DNA from 4 places in the Streptomyces tirandamycinicus genome. Region 3 is predicted to be linked to each of the others. Evidence: riboswitches for the same ligand, from Rfam matches in the RefSeq annotation. Region 3 holds a riboswitch; each other region holds the start of a gene.

Region 1 (4,743 bases), 2.6 Mb from region 3:
GCGGCGTACGAGAAGGGCGACCGCTGGTGGCGCTCGCTGAGCGAGCGGGAGAAGCGCGACTTCCAGGACCGCCAGGTCGCGATCGCCCGCGACTTCGGGCAGGCTCTGAGGGACGGGCTGGCGCCGGACGGCGAGGAGGCCCAGGCCATCGCTCGGCGGCACTGCGAGTGGCTGTCCGGAACGGTCACCCCCACCAGGTCGTATGTGATCGGTCTGGGTGAGATGTACGTCGCCGATCCGCGCTTCACGGCCACCTACGACCGGCACGGCGAGGGCACGGCGGCCTTCGTCCGGGACGCGCTGAAGGTCTACGCGGAGCGCCATCTCGGCGAGGACCGGTAGCCGCGCCGCCGGACGGCCGCCGTCCGGCGGCGGGTGGAGAGGGCCGAGCGCCCCGCACGGCCTTGTCACCGGGAGGGCCCCCTGGTGATCCGCACGCCGGGAGCGGCGGTGCCCGCGGGGTGCTGGGCCGGTTGGCCGATGGCGATTCGTCGGGCGGCGCGGCTGCGGCCAGCCTGAATGGGGCGCGGTACCGTCCGCGGCCCCGACGGATCCGGCAGGAGAGACTGGTGCGGCACCGAGAACGCGGCAGGGACGGGCGGCAGAACGGTGGCCGCCGCTTTCTCGCCGTACTCCCGTGGCTGATGATCGTGGGCGGGGTCGTCTACGACCTCGGAACGCCCGACACCTTCACCGCGGCGCCGCTCTTCACGGCGGCACCGCTGATCGCCGCCCCCTTCTTCTCGATGCGCTACACGCTCGCCACCGGCGCCGCCGCCTGCGCGGCGGTGGCGGGTATGCACGTCTACAGCGACAGGATCCTGAGGATCCCGGCCATCACGGAACTGCTGACCGTGTTCACGGTCTCCGTACTGGCCCTCTTCATCAACCGGATCGTGCGGCGCAGCGGCGAGCGCCTTGCGTCGGCCCGGGTCGTCGCGGAGGCGGCGCAGCGGGCGGTGCTGCCCACGCCCGACGAGCGGATCGACGGTCTGCAGGTCGCCGCCCGGTACGAGGCGGCCGAGCGGGACGCGCTCATCGGCGGGGACCTGTACGCCGTGCAGGAGACTCCGCACGGGGTGCGGCTGATCGTGGGCGACGTGCGGGGGAAGGGCCTGGACGCGGTCGGCACGGTGGCCCTGGTGCTGGGCGCCTTCCGAGAGGCCGCCGAGCAGGAGGTCTCGCTGGCGGGGGTGGCGCAGCGGCTGGAGCGGGCCCTGGCACGGGAGGGCGCGCGGGATGCCGGGCTCGAGAGCTTCGAGGGCTTCACTACCGCCGTGCTCGCCGAGATCCCACGCGGCGGGGAACGGGTCCGGGTCGTCAACCGGGGGCATCCGGCGCCCCTGCTGCTCGCGGCGGACGGCGCGCTGCTCGTGCTGGATCCGCCCGTGCGGGCGCTGCCGCTGGGAATGGACCTCGGGACCGAGCCGGACCTGGTGTCCGAGACCTCCTATCCGCCCGGTGGCACGCTCCTGCTCTACACCGACGGCCTGTCGGAGGCGCGGGACGCACACGACGTGATGTACGACCCGCGCCGGCGGCTGGGTGGCCGTGCCTTCTCCGGCCCGGAGGAGCTGCTGGACGTGGTGGTCGCCGATGTGCGCCGGCACACGGGCGGTGCGGCGACGGACGACATGGCGCTGCTCGCGGTCACCCGGCGGGTGGAGCAGCAGTCGCCGCGGCGCAGGGCGACGCCGGCTCACCCGTGACGGGACCCGCTGGTGCCTGTGTGGCGCAGGGGGCTTGTGAGTTGTCTGAGCGGCACGATGCCACGGAGCGTGATCAGATCCGTGCCCTGCGCATAACATTTGACGAACAGTCAGGAATGTTGGCTTGAGCGAGAGGCGAGAACTTGCCCGTTTCGAACCGGTTGTTGCGCTTAAGTTCTGGCCAACGTCCTTAACGATCAGTGGGAACAGCTTGGAATCGGGCCTCGATCTCTATTAACGTTCGATAACGCAGCGCGGTCGTCCCAGCCGTCGCAAGAGGCGGCACCGTGCGCATGCGCCGAATCCCGCAAGGGAACCGGGGAACCATCCATTTGGGGTGAATCGGGTGCCTTGTGGTGCCCGAAGGAGACCTTCCTGCTCCGAACCCGTCAGCTAACCCGGTAGGCGAGAAGGAAGGAAAGGAGAACGCCTCCGTGGCGTCCAACAAGCCTGCCCTCCAGGAGCCCCCCACGACCCAGTGGGCACCCAGCGACCAGTGGGCTCCCGCCCCCGCGGCGGAGGAGTGGAACCCGACCGAGGAATCGGTCCGTCCCGTTCGTGGCAGGCACCGCGTCGTCAAGCAGCGCAACGCGCTCGCGCGGAGCTCCACCGTCCTCGGCGTCGGCGTCATCGCCGCGGTCGGCGCGGGCGGCATGGCCACCGCCCAGGACAAGCCCGCGGTCTCCATCTCCCTTCCCGATGTCATCGCGGACAAACTCCCGGACCCCGAATCGCTGCCCGGTGTGGGCTCGTTGATGGCGGACGACCCCGCCGACGAGACCGTCGCCGACGGGCCGCTCACCACGGCCGACGCCGCGGGCCAGGGAGGTGACGCGGGCGAGGCCCTGCGTGCCCGGATCCTCCAGCAGGCCGAGCAGCAGCAGGCCGAGGCGGAGGCCGAGGCCCGGGCGGCCGCCGAGCAGGCCGCGGTCGAGCAGGCCGCCGCCGAGGCGAAGCGGCAGAAGACCGAGGCCGCGAAGGCGGCCGAAGCGGCCGCCGAGGCCGAGCGCAAGGCCGCGGAGGAGGCCGCGCGCAAGGCGGAGGCCGAGCGTCTCGCCAAGCTCGCGGCGAGCTACTCCCTGCCGACCTCGTCGTACACGCTCACCTCCACCTTCGGACAGGCCGGGTCGCTGTGGTCCTCCGGCTACCACACGGGTCTCGACTTCGCCGCGCCGACGGGCACCCCGGTCAAGGCCGTACACGGCGGCACGATCAAGTCGGCCGGCTGGTCCGGCTCGTACGGCTACCACATCGTGCTGGAGCTCGCGGACGGTACCGAGGTCTGGTACAGCCATCTGTCGTCGATGACCGTGAGCGCGGGGCAGAAGGTCTCCACCTCCGAGACCATCGGACGGGTCGGCGCCACGGGCAATGTCACCGGCCCGCACCTGCACCTCGAGGTGCACACCCCCGGTGGCGACGGCATCGACCCCGCCGCATGGCTGCGCGGCAAGGGCCTTTCCGTCTGAAACGGTCGCACCTGCCTGCCTGCCTGCCTGCCTACCTACCTACCCGCCCGGCCTGCCTGCCTGCCTGATCCCTTCCGCCTCATCCGGTCTGCCCGGCCGGTGAGGTCGGTGCGGTCTGCCCGGCCCGGGCGGTCAGTCCCCCTTTGTACGGCCGGTACGGCCCGGCCCGCGCGGCCGGTCCTCCGTCCGTACGGCGCAGGTGCTCCGGTCGCCGACGGCCCGGTACGCGTCCCACCGACGCCCCGGCCGTCGGCCGTGCCGTGCTCCGGAGCCGGGCTCCGCGGCGAGGACGCGCGTTCCCGCCGGGCGGACCCGCCCACCACCGATCGGGAGCGGTCAGCCGCGGTACGGGTTGAAGCCGCTGTAGTCCAGGTGCGGCGGGGGCTGCCAGGCACGGCCCGTCGCCCGGGCGGCGTACGTCAGGGCCGGTCCCGCGAGGTCCCTGCGCTGCCACAGATGGTGCAGCAGCTCCTGCTCGCGGGCGACGAAGTCCGGCCCGGCCGCGCCCCGTCCCGCCCGGTGCCGGAGGAAGGCCAGGGAGGTGGCGAAGGCCTCGTACTCGGAGACCGCGCGGGCGGCCGCCGGACCGTGGGTGCGGCCTGCCAGATCGCGGGCCATCGTGCGGGCCTTCATGGAGGACAGGGCGAGCGGTTCGGCCGGGGCCAGCCAGCCCGCCGCCGCGTAGGCGGGCAGCTCCGCCGCCACGGTGCGCAGCTCGCGCTGCCGGGACCACACCGCCAGCCAGGTCAGCAGACCGAAGGCGGGCACCATGAAGGCCGCGTACACCGCGTAGAACCCCAGCGGGCCGAGGACCCCCGAGCCGTTCCACAGCGCGTGCATGCCCATGGCGAGGAGCAGGCCAAGCAGCGGCAGGGCGACCCTGCGCACCCTCCGGTGCCGTGCCGTGGCCGCCGCCAGGCCGAAGCCGATGCCGGTGAGCACGGTGAACAGCGGATGGGCGAACGGCGACATCACGATCCTGACGAAGAACGTCGCCGCCGTGACGGAGGCGAAGCCCGAGGTGCCGAACTCCTGGTCCTCACCGAAGGCGTTGCCGAGGTAGAGGATGTTCTCCGTGAACGCGAAACCGGTGGCGGTGAAACCGGCGATCACGACCCCGTCGACCAGGCCGGTGAAGTCCTGTCTCCGGAAGAGGAAGAGCAGCAGCACGGCGGCCGCCTTGGCAGTCTCCTCCACCACGGGTGCGATGACGGTCGCGCCGATCGTGTCGGCGTGCGTCGGGTCGGCCGTGGCGGTGGCTATCCACCGGGTCGCGAAGGTGTTGGCGATGATGGCGACGAGGGCGGCCGCACAGGCACCCCAGGCGAAGGCGAAGACGAGGTTGCGCCAGGGGCCCGGTTCGACCCGGTCCAGCCAGCGGAAGGCCGCGGCCAGCAGCGGCACCGGCAGCACGGCGAGACCGAGCCCGACCAGGAAGCCCTCGGTCCCGGTCTGCTCGCGGACCAGCGCGAGGATCATCAGCCCCGAGAGGGCCAGCAGAGTGATGAGTGCCCAGGCGCGTACGGCCCTGCTGCGCCAGAAGTCGCGGCGCGGCTTGTAGCGCC
Region 2 (4,743 bases), 1.2 Mb from region 3:
CGCCCGGTGTAGCCGGCGTCGAGCAGGTTGCGCAGCACCGCACGCCCCACCCCGCCCGGTGCGCGGCCCGCGCCGACCACCGCCACCGAGCGGGGGGCCAGGAGCCGCTGCACGGAGCGGGCCTCGGCCCGCTGCTCCCGGGCGCGCTGGACCGCGAGCGAGCGGGCGGTCGGCTCGAGGTCGAGGGTGAGGTGGACGGAGCCGTCCTCGAAGCTGCGCCGCTGGGTGTACCCGGCGTCCGTGAACACCTTGATCATCTTGTTGTTGGCGGGCAGCACCTCCGCCGCGAACCGCCTGATCCCCCGCTCCCGCGCGACCGCGGCGATGTGCTCGAGCAGCGTGGAGGCGACGCCCCGGCCCTGGTGGGCGTCCTGCACCAGGAAGGCCACCTCGGCCTCGTCCGCCGGGGCGGAGGCCGGCCGGCCCTGGGCGTTGATGCGGTCGTAGCGGACGGTCGCGATGAACTCGCCTCCGACGGTCACCGCGAGGCCCACCCGGTCCACGTAGTCGTGGTGGGTGAACCGGTGGACGTCCTTGGCCGACAGCCGCGGGTAGGGGGCGAAGAACCGGTAGTACTTGGACTCGTCCGAGACCTGCTCGTAGAAGCTGACGAGCCGCTCGGCGTCCTCGGTGGTGATGGGCCTGATGTGCGCGGTGCCACCGTCGCGCAGCACCACGTCGGCTTCCCAGTGGTCGGGGTACGCGTGATCCGACGGGGTCTGCATGGGGCAAGGGTAAGGCCCCGGCACGGGTCGCGTTCCCCGGAGTGCGGGGGCAGGCTGGGAGGGCCGATCCCGGCCCCGCACCGGCCGGATCCGGCGGCCGGGCACTCCGCACCTCATGAGAGACTGGTCTAGACAACCCGGGACTTCCCACCGAACTTCCCGCTGAGACCCGAAGGGCACCACCATGGCTGAGCGCCGCGTCAATGTCGGCTGGGCGGAGGGCCTGCACGCCCGCCCCGCGTCCATCTTCGTCCGTGCCGCCACGGCTTCCGGCGTTCCCGTCACGATCGCCAAGGCCGGCGGCACCCCGGTCAACGCCGCCTCGATGCTCGCGGTACTCGGCCTCGGCGCGCAGGGCGGCGAGGAGATCGTGCTCGCGTCGGACGCGGAGGGCGCGGAGGCGGCACTGGACCGTCTGGCGAAACTGGTCGCCGAGGGCCTCGAGGAACTTCCCGAGACCGTCTGAGCGCACCGGATTCATGAGCGGGTCGCGGTTCCGGAATTTCCGGGAACGCGGCCCGCATACATGACCAACCACTACCGGAATTCCTTTCCGGCAGCAGGAGAATACCCCCCGGGTTTTTCTTCCCCTCTTTGTATACGGCGCATGTGTTAAATGCGGTCGCCCGCCGTGTTTACGGAGTGTTGCGAGGCCCTCACTGCCGCCGGGATCCGAAGCCGGTGCGCGCCCGTCGTGCGCTCGGCGTGCAGCGCGGTCAGCGCGCGCGCCCGCTCCGCGTCCCCACGGGCCACCGCGTCCACGATCGCGCCGTGCTCGGCCCACGCCTCGAGCGGACGGGCGGGCTGCTCGACCGCGTACATCCACGCGATCTTGTACCGGAGCTGGGTCAGCAGCGCGGTGAGCCCCGGGCTCCCGCACGCCTGGGCCAGCGTCTCGTGGAACCAGGCACCGAGCGAGCGCAGGTCCTCGCCCTGGCCGCGCCGTGCCCGGTCCTGACCGAGCCGGACCAGTCCGCGCAGCACCTTGAGGTGCGCCTCGGTCCGCCGCTGGGCGGCCCGCGCGGCACCGAGGGGCTCCAGCAGCAGCCGGATCTCCAGCAGGTCGGCGGCCTCCTGCTCGGTGGGCTCGGCCACGCACGCCCCGGCGTGGCGGCGGGTGACGACGAACCCCTCCGACTGCAGGGTGCGCAGCGCCTCCCGGACCGGGACGCGCGAGACGCCGTAGCGGCGCGCCAGCTGCTCCTCGGTGAGCCGGCTGCCGCGCTCGAACACACCGGAGACGATGTCGTCGCGGATCGCCGTGCATACCGAGCGTGCGGGAACGCGCATACCGAACCTCCGCTTTAATCGCCGCGAAACCCCGTCGAGCGACGTCTGTTTCGGTGACTCTATGGCAGGTGGCCGGAATTTCCGAAGGCCTATCCTAATCCATGGATATCTTTTGGCCGGAATACGCCGAAAGCCCCGGCTCTGAGGAGCCGGGGCCTCGGTCGAAACGGTGCACGCGTCAGACGCGGACGCCGTGCGAGCGGAGGTACGCGATCGGATCGATGTCCGAGCCGTAGTCCTGTCCGGTGCGGGCCTCGAAGTGGAGGTGGGGACCGGTGGAGTTCCCGGTCGATCCGGCGAGGCCGATCTGCTGGCCCGGGGCGACCTGCTGGCCGACCGAGACGCTGATCGAGGACAGATGGCCGTACTGGGTGTACGTGCCGTCGTGCATGCGGATCACGACGTTGTTGCCGTAGGCGCCGCCCCAGCCGGCCTCCACGACGGTGCCCATGCCGACCGCGACGACCTCGGTGCCGGAGGCGGCGTGGAAGTCGACGCCGGTGTGGCTGCCGGAGGACCACAGGGCGCTTCCGGCGCGGTAGGCGGTGCTCACATAGGAACCTGCGACCGGGAGCGTGTAGGTCGTCAGGCGCTTGCGCTCGGCCTCGCGGGCGGCGCGCTCCGCGGCGTCGCGGGCGGCCTGCACCCGGAGCTCGGCCTTGCGCTTGGCCTCGGCCTCGGCCTTCTCCTGGGCCGCGGCCAGGGCGGCCTCCTGCTGCTGGGCATCCGCCTGGGCGCCGATCTGCTCGGCGAGCGAGTCGGCGGCGACGGCCTGGGTCAGTCCGGTGTCCTCGACGGGGGCGGGCCCGCCGGCCTCGGCGGCGAGGGCCGGGGAGGCGAGGGTACCGATGACGCCGGTGGTGGCGATGGCCGCGACGGAGGCGACGCCCGCCCTCCTGCGCGACAGGCGGCTCGGACCACGGTGCTTCCCGGTGGCACGGGTGAACGCCATGAAGTGGCTGATCCTTTCCTTCCTTCTCGCCTACCGGGTTAGCTGACGGGTTCGGAGCAGGAAGGTCTCCTACGAGCCCCTCCGCGCGAAGGCGAAGGCACCCGATTCACCCCAGGGGACATATGGGTCCCCGGCTCCCCAGGCTCGCGCCGGACGGGGACTCGGCGATGGCTGCCCGATGCCGCGGGTGCGGCGTGTGCAACTGGCGGACAGCGCAGAAGACGCTAAGCCGATCTTCGTTCAATCACCAAACAGACACGGATATTTGTAGTGCACGCCACAGGGCAGACACCGACCCTCCTCATCAAACCGGACATACGGGCGGATGGTCGGGGAGGTGTTCCGGGCAGGGGAAAGGGGGCCCCTCGGCGCGAAGCCGAGGGGCCCCCTTTCCCCTGCCCGGAGGAGGTGCGGTCAATCAGCCCGTGACAACGGTCACTTCGCCGATCCCGAGCGCCCGCACCGGCTCCTCGATCTCGGACGCGTCCCCGACGAGGACCGTCACCAGCCGGTCCACGGGGAAGGCGCTGACCACCGCGGCCGTCGCCTCCACCGTGCCGGTGCCGGCCAGCCGCGCGTACAACTGGGCCTGGTAGTCGTCCGGGAGACCCTGCTCGACCTGGTCGGCCAGCGTGCCGGCCACGGACGCGGCCGTCTCGTACTTCAGCGGCGCCACGCCCACCAGGTTCTGCACCGCGACATCGCGCTCCGCGTCCGTCAGGCCCTCAGCGGCGAGGGTGCGCAGCACCGTGAACAGGTCCTCGAGCGCGGGGCCCGTGTGCGGGGTGTCGACCGATCCGCTGATGGCGAGCATCGCGGCGCCGCCGGCTCCGCCCGGGGCCGCGGGGGCGTCGGAGCGCAGTACCTGGCCGAAGGCCCGTACGCCGTAGGTGTAGCCCTTCTCCTCGCGCAGGACGCGGTCCAGGCGGGAGGTCAGCGTGCCGCCGAGGCAGTAGGTGCCCAGGACCTGGGCGGGCCACACCCGGTCGTGGCGGTCGGGTCCGATCCGGCCGATCAGCAACTGGGTCTGCACGGCGCCGGGGCGGTCCACGATGACGACGCGGCCCGTGTCGTCCGCGGTGATCGGCGGCATCGGCCGGCTCTCGGCCGAGTCGCCCGTCCAGGCGCCGAGCGTGTCGGCCAGCACGGCGTCCAGATCCACGCCCTCGAGGTCGCCGACGACCACGGCCGTGGCCGTGGCGGGCCGGATGTGCGCCTCGTAGAAGGCCCGGACCGCGGCCGCGTCGATGCGCTCGACGGTCTCCTCCGTGCCCTGCCGAGGACGGGACATCCGGGAGGACGCCGGGAACAGCTGCCGGGAGAGCTCCTTGGCGGCCCGGCGGGCCGGGTTCGCGGTCTCGTGCGGGATCTCGTCGAGCCGGTTGCGGACGAGCCGCTCTACCTCGCTGTCGGCGAACAGCGGGGCGCGCAGCGCCTCGGCGAGCAGGCCGAGGGCCTTCGGCAGCCGGGAGACCGGTACCTCGAGGGAGAGCCGGACCCCCGGATGGTCGGCGTGCGCGTCGAGCGTGGCGCCGCAGCGCTCCAGTTCGGCCGCGAACTCCTCCGCCGTGTGCTTGTCGGTGCCCTCGGACAGCGCCCGGGCCATGATCGTGGCGACGCCGTCCAGGCCCTCGGGCTCGGCGTCCAGCGGCGCGTCGAGGAAGATCTCCACGGCCACGACCTGCTGGCCGGGGCGGTTGCAGCGCAGCACGGTCAGCCCGTTGCCCAGGGTGCCGCGCACCGGGGCGGGGAAGGCCCAGGGCTTGGCGTCGCCGG
Region 3 (4,743 bases):
CGTCGCCGTGCCGTCCGTCTGCGTGATGGGAGTCGCCGGTGTCGCGGCCGCCTCGGTCGGCGGGCTCACCGACGGCGATCAGCCGCAGGACGGCAACACCGCCGTCACGGCCGCCGATCAGTCGTCCGTGAAGCCCGTCGTCGCGAACAACGCACTCGACACCCAGCTCGCCGCGCTCAGCGCCGACGCCCGCGACTTCGGCGACCGCGCGAGCCGCACCCAGGAGCGCATCGACCTCAAGGCGCGCCAGGAGGCGGAGCGCAAGAAGCGCGAGGAGGAAGCCGCCCTGCGCGAGCGGCTGCGGCCGAAGTTCGCCCTTCCCGTCGCCCAGCACGGCCTCAGCGCCTACTACGGTCAGGCCGGGGTCAACTGGATGTCCATGCACACCGGAATCGACTTCCCGGTGTCGTACGGGACACCGGTGATGGCCGCGACCGACGGCACCGTGCGGACGCAGTGGAACAGCGCCTACGGCAACATGGCCATCGTCACCGCCGCCGACGGCACGGAGACCTGGTACTGCCATCTGAGCAGCACCAAGATCCGTTCCGGCAAGGTCAAGGCCGGTGAGGTGATCGCCTATTCCGGCAACTCGGGCAACTCCACCGGCCCGCATCTGCACTTCGAGGTACGGCCCGGCGGCGGCTCGGCGATCGACCCGCTGGCGTGGCTGCGCAGTCACGGCCTCAGCCCGACCTGATCGCACCGGCAACGGCAACCACGCACCTCCCCCTGCCGGGACCGCCCGGCACTTGCCTCACGCACGCGTTTCCGTCTGCCCGCGCGGCCGTGCGTCACACAGGGGCTTCCGCCTCCGCCCGGCCGTACCTCACGCCCGCGTTTCCGTCTGCCCGCTCGGCCGTACCTCACACACGCGCCTCCCGGCACGCACCTCAGCCTGACCGGACCGCCCGGCACCTACCTCATGCACGCACCCGGGCCCCGCGAAGGGGCCCGGCCCCCGGTCTCCACGCCGTCAGAGCTTCTCCACCGGCGCGTACCGCAGCAGCAGCCGCTTCGGCTTGGCGTCGCCGAAGTCGATCGTCGCCTGGGCGTCGCCACCCGAGCCCGTCACCGCCATCACCGTCCCCAGCCCGAACTGGTCGTGGGTGACCCGGTCCCCGACGGCCAGGGCGATCACCGGCTTGTCCGTCGTCCGCCGGGTCGCGAAGCCCGAGGGGCCGGAGCGGGACCGGGACGACGACAGCGCCGAGGCGACGCCGGACGCCGGACCGGCGGGCGCCGCCATCCGCCCCGTCCGCTTCCACTCCAGGTGCGCGTCCGGAATCTCCTCCAGGAAGCGCGAGGGCGGGTTGTAGGCGGGCTGGCCCCAGGCGCTGCGCATCGAGGAACGCGTCAGGTAGAGGCGCTCGCGGGCGCGGGTGATCCCCACGTACGCCAGGCGGCGCTCCTCCTCCAGTTCCTTGGTCTGGCCGAGCGCCCGCATGTGCGGGAAGACGCCGTCCTCCATGCCGGTGAGGAACACGACGGGGAACTCCAGGCCCTTCGCGGTGTGCAGCGTCATCAGCGTGATGACGCCGCTGCCCTCCTCGTCCTCGTCGGGGATCTGGTCGGAGTCGGCGACGAGGGCGACCTGCTCCAGGAACTCGGCCAGCGTGCCCGAACCCTCCTCGGCACCGCGCTCCTGCTCGAACTCCAGGGCCACCGCCGCGAGTTCCTGGAGGTTCTCGATACGGGTCTCGTCCTGGGGGTCGGTGGACGCCTGCAGTTCGGCGAGATAGCCGGTCCGCTCCAGCACGGCTTCCAGCACCACCGCGGGACCGGCGCCCGAGTCGACGACCGTGCGCAGCTCCTCCATGAGCGTGTTGAAGCGCTTCACGGCGTTGGCGGAGCGGGCGGCCATCCCGTACGCCTCGTCGACGCGGCGCAGTGCCTGCGGGAAGGTGATCCTCTCGCGCAGGGCGAGGGCGTCGATCATCGCCTCGGCGCGCTCGCCGATGCCGCGCTTCGGCACGTTCAGGATGCGCCGCAGCGGGACGTTGTCCTCGGGGTTGGCGAGGACCCGCAGGTACGCCAGGACGTCCCGGACCTCCTTGCGCTCGTAGAAGCGCACACCGCCGACGACCTTGTAGGGCAGGCCGACGCGGATGAAGATCTCCTCGAAGACACGGGACTGCGCGTTGGTCCGGTAGAAGACCGCCACATCGCCGGCCTTGGCCTCGCCCGCGTCCGTCAGCCGGTCGATCTCGTCGGCGACGAACTGGGCCTCGTCGTGCTCGGTGTCCGCGACATAGCCGGTGATCCGCGCTCCGGCGCCGGCGTTCGTCCACAGGTTCTTGGGACGGCGGCTCTCGTTGCGCTCGATCACGGCGTTGGCCGCGGAGAGGATCGTCTGGGACGAGCGGTAGTTCTGCTCGAGCAGGATCGTGGTCGCATCCGGGTAGTCCTCCTCGAACTGGAGGATGTTGCGGATGGTGGCGCCGCGGAAGGCGTAGATCGACTGGTCGGCGTCGCCCACCACGCACAGCTCGGCGGGGTCGAGGTCGTCGTACCCCGTGCCGACCAGCTCGCGCACGAGCGTGTACTGGGCGTGGTTGGTGTCCTGGTACTCGTCGACCAGGACGTGGCGGAACCGGCGCCGGTAGTGCTCGGCGACGTCCGGGAACGCCTGCAGCAGATGGACCGTGGTCATGATGATGTCGTCGAAGTCCAGCGCGTTGGCCTCGCGCAGCCGGGCCTGGTACATGCGGTACGCCTCGGCCAGGGTCTTCTCGAAACCTCCCCCGGAGCCCTCGGCCTGGGCGCCCCCCGCCTCGGCGGCGAAGGCCTCCTCGTCGATCAGCTCGTTCTTCAGGTTCGAGATCTTGGCGCTGAACGCCTTCGGCGGGTAGCGCTTCGGGTCGAGGTCCAGGTCACGGCAGACCAGTGCCATCAGCCGCTTGGAGTCGGCGGCGTCGTAGATCGAGAAGGACGACGTGAAGCCGAGCTTCTTGCTCTCCCGGCGCAGTATGCGGACACAGGCGCTGTGGAACGTGGAGACCCACATGGCGCGGGCGCGCGGGCCGACGAGCTGCTCGACGCGCTCCTTCATCTCGCCCGCGGCCTTGTTGGTGAACGTGATCGCCAGTATCTGGCCGGGGTGGACCTCGCGGGTCGCCAGCAGGTGGGCGATCCGGTGGGTCAGCACCCGGGTCTTGCCGGAGCCGGCGCCGGCGACGATGAGCAGCGGCGACCCCGTGTGGACGACGGCGGCACGCTGCTGCTCGTTGAGCCCGCTCAGCAGGGCGGCCGGGTCGATGACGGGGCGCGGGGCGCCGTCCCGGTAGTAGGCGTCACCGGGCGGAGGCGCGTCGAACCTGCCCTCGAAGAGGTCGTGCGGGACCTCCTCCGCGGGAAGGTGCTCGTGGTCCTCCGGCGGCGGGGGCTCATCGGGGGCCGGGGTCCGCCGGAGGTCCGCCAGGAAACTGTCGTCAAAGAGGCTGCTCATCGCTCTCCGAGTCTAGGCGGCCCCACCGACAGTCCGCCGCCGCCTTCAGGGGAATCACTACCGGACACCTCCGGTCATGAGACGGACACACAGCGCCAAGGTCACGGAAATGTATCGGGCATATCGGCCACTCTCCTTCACAGCAGCACCACACTTTGGCTAGCGTGCTCGCCCAGGCAGCCCGTACCCCCTTCGGCGAACCACGCCAGCCGGGCAGCCGCGCCGAATCCGTGCCCCTCGCAGGGGAGTTCGGAACCGGGGACCCACTCACGAAGCACAACCGGGGTGAATCGGGCCGGTCTTCACCCGGCCCGTAGGGCAGCCTTCCGTTCCGTCCGAACCCGACAGCTAACCCGGTAGGCGTCGCACGGAAGGAGATGCCGGCCTTGGCGTCGCACCGCAAGCCGCGCAGCCGCACACGTACGAACACACCTGCCGTCGGGTTCACGACGGCCGCCATCGCGGGGGTCTCGCTCCTCTCGGCCCAGAACGCGACCGCCGGACCGAAGCCCACCGTCGAGGAAGTCCAGAAGAAGATCGACGACCTCTACCGGCAGGCGGGTTCGTCGACCCGGGAGTACAACAGGGCGAAGGAGCCCACCGAGCAGCGGCGCCGCACGGCGGCCCGGGCCCTCGACGGGGCCGCCCAGCGCACGGAGGAATCCGGCGAGTCGCGGCGCGCCCTCGGCGGCCACACACCGGCCCGATACCCCACCGGCGACGCCGCCCGGACCGCCGCGCTGCTCCTCGCCGACGGCCCGCGGCCCCACGCCGACCAGACGCACCAGACGCACCAAACGGACCTGGCGGGCCTGACACACCAGACGGGCGGCCTGGCGGACCAGACGGACCAGACGGACCAGTGGCGCCCGACGGAGCAGAGGGACCGGCTGACCGGGCAGCAGCGCAGCGCCGTCACCGCGTACGAGACCCAGCGGGCCGAGTCGGCCGGGCAGCGCTCCCGGGCCACCGGGGGCCTCGATGCACACGCGGACGCCACGGACGCCACGGACCCGCAGGAGTCGCTGCGCGCCAGGAAGCAGGCCGTCCAGAGGAAGCTCGCCCAGGCGAAGGAGCTGCTGTCGCAACTGACCGCCGAGGAGCGGGCACGGCTCGCCGACCTCGAGCGCCAGAAGGAGCAGCAGGCCCGCCGGAAGGCGGAGGCCAGGGCGGAGGCCAGGGCGGAGGCCGAGGCGATGGCCGGGACGGAGGCCGAGGCCGGGCGGCAGCTCCGGGAGCGTGGGGGGCAGGCGCGGGAAGCGGCGGGCAGGAACGCGGACGCCGCCGGGGCGGGT
Region 4 (4,743 bases), 1.8 Mb from region 3:
GCCGGAGCGTGGAGCGCGTCGCCGCCGACCTGGAGCGCGACACGGTGCTCGACGCCGCGGGAGCACGGGAGTACGGGCTGATCGACCACATCGTCAAGAACCGGAAGGCCGCCCCGACTTCCGCCGGCGACCGGTGAGGGGACGGTGCTGCCACCGGAGCTGCCGCCGCTGCCCGCCCTGACGCACGCCGAGAGCGAGTTCATCGACCGCTACCTCGAAGTGATCGACCAAATGGGAAGGATCAACCCGGCACGCGGGACGCACACGTATGGCGCCCTGCGCGCCGCACAGGCACTGGTCGCCGGCGCCACCGCACTCCGCGACGCCCTGACGGTCATGCACACGCGCGGTGAGAGCGAGCTGCACGCCACCACATTGGCCCGCGCACTGCGGGTGTTGGGCGGAGAGCGCAGAGCGTCACGGGTCACCCTGCCGCCGGAGGAACCGAGTTGACGAGCCGCCGCGCACCCCCTGTCGTGAGCCCTCCGGTGCGCCCGTGATGCGTACGACCGGGTGTCGCCCATCCGGACCACCGGCGGCTTCGGCTTTGGTCCCGTGCGAGTTGCGCGACGGCGTGGCCCGAACGGCCCAACGACCGGCTCCGCCGCAGGTACGGGGCTCATCACCCGGGGACGCCGGGTCCCCCGAACGGCTCTGTCCACTCGAACAGATCAGTGGTGAGGAGCCTCACAAACCGTCGTTTCGAGTCGGAAATCGGGCAGTTCATGGGTCAAGATCCGTGGGACGACAAGCCCCCGCCACCGCGGCGGGGCGGTCCGGGCGGACGCCGAGTCCTGCCGCCGCACCGGATGCCTGGTCGACATGAGGGCTTCGGCAGGAGTGGAGGACCCAGCAGTGCGGGCCGGCCGCCGGATCGGTGGCGGGTCCTTGGGGTGAAGCCGCGTACGCGGCCGGGCGTCTTCGCCGGTCCGAACCCGACAGGTCATCCTTCACAGGCGGCTGACGAAGGGTTGCGCATGACTGCGCAGACACATCTCCCGTCCCTGCTGTCCCGGACGGGTGCCGTCTCGGCACTCACGATCGCCGCCGTCGGCGGCTCACTGATCGTGCCGGGCGGCGCACCTGAGGCGCACGCCGCCTCGACTCACGCGACGAAGGCTCTCAAGGTCGCCGCGTCGAAGAAGGGAGCCCCGTACGGGTACGGAGCCACCGGTCCGAACCGTTTCGACTGCTCGGGGCTCACGCTCTACGCCTACAAGAAGGCGGGCAAGAAGCTGCCCCGCACGGCCCAGCAGCAGTACAACCGCACCCGCCATATCTCCGCCTCCCAGCGCGAGCGCGGTGACCTGGTGTTCTTCCACTCGCGTGGGTACGTCTACCACGTCGGCATCTACGCCGGGGCGGGGAAGATCTGGCACTCGCCCAAGAGCGGTTCCGTCGTGAAGCTGACCAAGATCTGGTCCAAGAGCGTCCGCTACGGACGGGTGCGCTAGCCGAGCCGGCATGTCCGCCGCCCCGTGCGCCGACGAGTGCACCGGGCGGCGGACACGCCCCGCCGGGGGGCGCCGGAACCGCCCCCGTGCGCGGCGACTCGGCGGTGGGCGCGGCCGGTCCGGCGCGGCCGGAGCGGGACGGCCGCGCCACCCGGGGCCCGGCCGGAGCCGCCACCCGGGGCCAGGCCCGCCCCGCGCGCCCGGACCCTCACCGCGGATGATCGGCGGCGGCCGCCCTCCAGGGCATGGCGATCCAGACGGTCTTGCCACCCTCGGGTGTGGGATCGACGTACAGCCTGCCGCCGCATTCCGCGGTGAGCCAGCGGATGATCACCATGCCGCGGCCGTTGTCCTGCTGCACGGCCGCGGGCAGGCGCTGGGGCCGGCGCGGATGGCTGTCCGTCACACCGACGCACAGACGCTCGTCGCGCTCGAGGCGGACGTCGACCGTGAAGGTCGGGGACAGCCCGAAGGTGTGCTGGACGGCGTTGGTGGCGAGTTCGGAGACGATGAGACGAACCGTGTCCGCGGTGCCGTCCTCCCCGGGCAGTCCCCACTCGGCGAGCACCTCGGAGACGTATCTGCGCGCGGCGGATACCGAGGCGGGATCGCTCGGCAGAGTGACGGAGGCTTCCTGATGGTCTGCCATGGCGAGCTGTCCCTTTCCCACCGGGGCTGCCGGAGCGCGGCACACAGCGGATTGGATGCCGGAACAGCCTCGGACTGCGCTTCGCGCCAGACTGCCACTGTTGCCGCCCCCTTGGGAGCGGATCCACCGGGATATGCATATATCTGTCCCTCAAAGCGGTGAACTCTGCGACGCGAGAGCGTATTTGGGCTCAGACTGGGCGTTTGGCAGTGCGCCTGCATGTGCCCCCGAGCGGTCACCCGTGCCGGGCCGCCCGGTGCCCCGGCGGCGGCCCGGCAGCCGCCGGAGGACGCGAGAGGACGCCAGGGGACACGAGAGGACACCAAGGGACACCGCGCGACACCAGGGGGCGGCAGAGGATACCGGAGGACACCGGGGGACACGAGAGGATGCGAGGAGACACGGCATGCGGCAGGGTCCCGCGGTACGCCGGCGCAAGCTCGGGGAGGAGTTGCGGGGTCTGCGGCTGGGCGTCGGCCTCACAAGCCGTGAGGCGGCACTCCTCGTCGGCTGGAACCAGTCGAAAGTCAGCCGCATAGAGACCGGAACGAGCGGTGTGAAACCGGCCGATGTCGCGCTGCTGCTGGACGCCTACGGAGTGGCCGACCAGCGGCTGCGCGAGCTGCTGGGGACGCTTGCCGACACCGCGGACGGCGGGGGAAAGGGCTGGTGGCACGCCTATCGCGGGGTGATTCCGCCGCAGTACCGGGACTTCATCAGCCTGGAGTCCCAGGCGAGCGCGGCGCGCACGCTGGAGACCTCCGTGGTGCCCGGGCTGCTCCAGACGCCCGACTACGCGCGGGCGGTGACCCGTTCCGCGCTGGAGGGTGTGCCGTCGGCGACGGTGGACTCGCTGGTCGAGGTGCGCATCGCACGCCAGCGCGTGCTTCGGGCGGAACGCCCGCTGACCTTCAGTGCGGTGCTGGACGAGGCGGTCCTCCGGCGCCGGGTGGGGGGCCGGGAGGTGATGCGCGGTCAGCTGCGCCGGGTGCTGGAGATGGCCCAACTCCCGCATGTGCGCCTGCAGGTGCTGCCCTTCTCCATGGGCGGCTACGTGGGACTGACCGGATCTTTCGTTATCTTCTCCTTTCCGAACACTTCTGATCTGGACGTGGTTGTTCTCGACCACTTGACGAGTAGTCTCTACCTCGAACGGAAGGAAGACCTGGAGACGTACGGCGCCGCCTTCCGCACCATGCAGGCGCATGCGCTCTCCCCGACCGACTCGTTGGATCTCGTCGCAGGGATCCGTGACGGCGTGTAGGGAAGGCACCCCCCGATGTCTGCTCACGACGCATGTGTACGCCCCGAGCCCGGCACGTCCTGGCGGCGCAGCAGCCGCAGTGTCGGAATGAACAACTGCGTGGAGACCGCACGGTGCGGCGAAGGCGCCGTGGCCGTGCGCGACTCGAAGAACCCGAGACTGCCGTACCTGGTGTTCTCACCGGGCGCCTGGACCGGATTCGTCCACGGACTGGGCACTCCACCGCGCTGACCGGCCGGAGCGGCGGGCGCGAGACGCTGCCGCGCCGGAACCGGAGTCCGCCGCGTCCCGGCTGCTGGCTCTCGCCGTGGTCCCGCTCCCGGAGGCGCCTCAGATCCCGGAAGCCACCTCAGACCTCCGGTACCGTCTCAGACCTCCGGTACCGTCTCAGACCTCCGGTACCGTCTCAGACCTCCGGTGCCGTCTCCAGGATGGTGGCCACCGCCGTCCCGATCTGGCGCTCGGTGAGGTCGGCGCGCGCGGTGAGCCTGATCCGCGAGATCCCGTCCGGTACGGACGGCGGCCGGAAGCAGCCCACCACGAGACCGGCGGCACGGCAGTCCGCCGCCCAGCGCACCGCCGACTCCGGTGACGGGGCCTGCACGGAGACGACGGCCGCGTCCGGCCGGGCAGCGGTCAGCCCCGCCTCCGTCAACCGCCCGTGCAGGATGCTCGCCACGCTCCGGGCCCGGTCCGCGAGAGCGGGCTCACGGCGCAGCAGCCGCAGGCTCGCGAGGGCCGCACCCACCGCGGCCGGGGCGAGTCCGGTGTCGAAGATGAACGTACGGGCGGCGTTGACCAGATGCTCGATGACCCGCGCCGGGCCGAGGACCGCTCCGCCCTGGCTGCCCAGGGACTTGGACAGGGTGAGCGTGGCGACGACACCCGTGGCCCCCGCGAGGCCCGCCGCCCGCAGAGCCCCCCTGCCGCCCTCGCCGAGGACGCCGAAGCCGTGCGCGTCGTCCACGACCAGCGCGGCCCCGTGGGCACGGCACACCCCGGCGAAGGCGGACAGCGGTGCGGCGTCGCCGTCCACCGAGAACACCGAGTCGGACACCAGCAGGGCGCGCCTGCCGCGGTGGGCGTCCAGCGTCTTGGCCACGGCCTCCGGGTCGGCGTGTGCCACCACGGCGGTCTCGGCCCGGGAGAGCCGGCAGCCGTCCACGATCGAGGCGTGGTTGCCGGCGTCCGACACGATCAGGGTCCCGGGTGCGCTGAGTGCCGTGAGCGCCGCGAGGTTCGCCGCGTACCCGGAGGAGAACACCAAAGCGGACTCGAACCCGCAGAACCGGGCCAGTTCGTGCTCGAGTTCCGCGTGCAGCTCGGTACTGCCGGTCACCAGCCGGGATCCGGTGGCCCCCGCGCCCCAGCGCCGG

What was found. Region 3 has a riboswitch for cyclic di-AMP ahead of DDW44_RS18435 (C40 family peptidase). Riboswitches for the same ligand answer to the same signal wherever they lie in the genome.
Region 1: it holds a riboswitch for cyclic di-AMP, as region 3 does, so the genes downstream of both, DDW44_RS06785 (M23 family metallopeptidase) here and DDW44_RS18435 (C40 family peptidase) in region 3, are expected to answer to the same signal.
Region 2: it holds a riboswitch for cyclic di-AMP, as region 3 does, so the genes downstream of both, DDW44_RS23405 (M23 family metallopeptidase) here and DDW44_RS18435 (C40 family peptidase) in region 3, are expected to answer to the same signal.
Region 4: it holds a riboswitch for cyclic di-AMP, as region 3 does, so the genes downstream of both, DDW44_RS10460 (C40 family peptidase) here and DDW44_RS18435 (C40 family peptidase) in region 3, are expected to answer to the same signal.

What each region holds. Positions count from the first base shown of each region.
Region 1 is NZ_CP029188.1:1,529,587-1,534,329, reverse strand. It holds gene DDW44_RS06795 (MerR family transcriptional regulator) at 1-342, shown strand, start outside; gene DDW44_RS06790 (PP2C family protein-serine/threonine phosphatase) at 570-1,709, shown strand; cyclic di-AMP (ydaO/yuaA leader) riboswitch at 1,996-2,132, shown strand; gene DDW44_RS06785 (M23 family metallopeptidase) at 2,144-3,178, shown strand; gene DDW44_RS06780 (PrsW family intramembrane metalloprotease) at 3,515-4,743, opposite strand, start outside.
Region 2 is NZ_CP029188.1:5,317,329-5,322,071, reverse strand. It holds gene DDW44_RS23420 (bifunctional acetate--CoA ligase family protein/GNAT family N-acetyltransferase) at 1-725, opposite strand, end outside; gene DDW44_RS23415 (HPr family phosphocarrier protein) at 910-1,191, shown strand; gene DDW44_RS23410 (GntR family transcriptional regulator) at 1,338-2,015, opposite strand; gene DDW44_RS23405 (M23 family metallopeptidase) at 2,194-2,967, opposite strand; cyclic di-AMP (ydaO/yuaA leader) riboswitch at 2,981-3,144, opposite strand; gene DDW44_RS23400 (M16 family metallopeptidase) at 3,386-4,743, opposite strand, start outside.
Region 3 is NZ_CP029188.1:4,136,315-4,141,057, reverse strand. It holds gene DDW44_RS18445 (M23 family metallopeptidase) at 1-700, shown strand, start outside; gene pcrA (DNA helicase PcrA) at 977-3,448, opposite strand; cyclic di-AMP (ydaO/yuaA leader) riboswitch at 3,659-3,827, shown strand; gene DDW44_RS18435 (C40 family peptidase) at 3,826-4,743, shown strand, end outside.
Region 4 is NZ_CP029188.1:2,375,506-2,380,248, forward strand. It holds gene DDW44_RS10450 (ATP-dependent Clp protease proteolytic subunit) at 1-137, shown strand, start outside; gene DDW44_RS10455 (hypothetical protein) at 145-453, shown strand; cyclic di-AMP (ydaO/yuaA leader) riboswitch at 818-974, shown strand; gene DDW44_RS10460 (C40 family peptidase) at 978-1,454, shown strand; gene DDW44_RS10465 (ATP-binding protein) at 1,663-2,103, opposite strand; gene DDW44_RS10470 (helix-turn-helix domain-containing protein) at 2,510-3,367, shown strand; gene DDW44_RS10475 (DUF397 domain-containing protein) at 3,383-3,598, shown strand; gene DDW44_RS10480 (8-amino-7-oxononanoate synthase) at 3,774-4,743, opposite strand, start outside.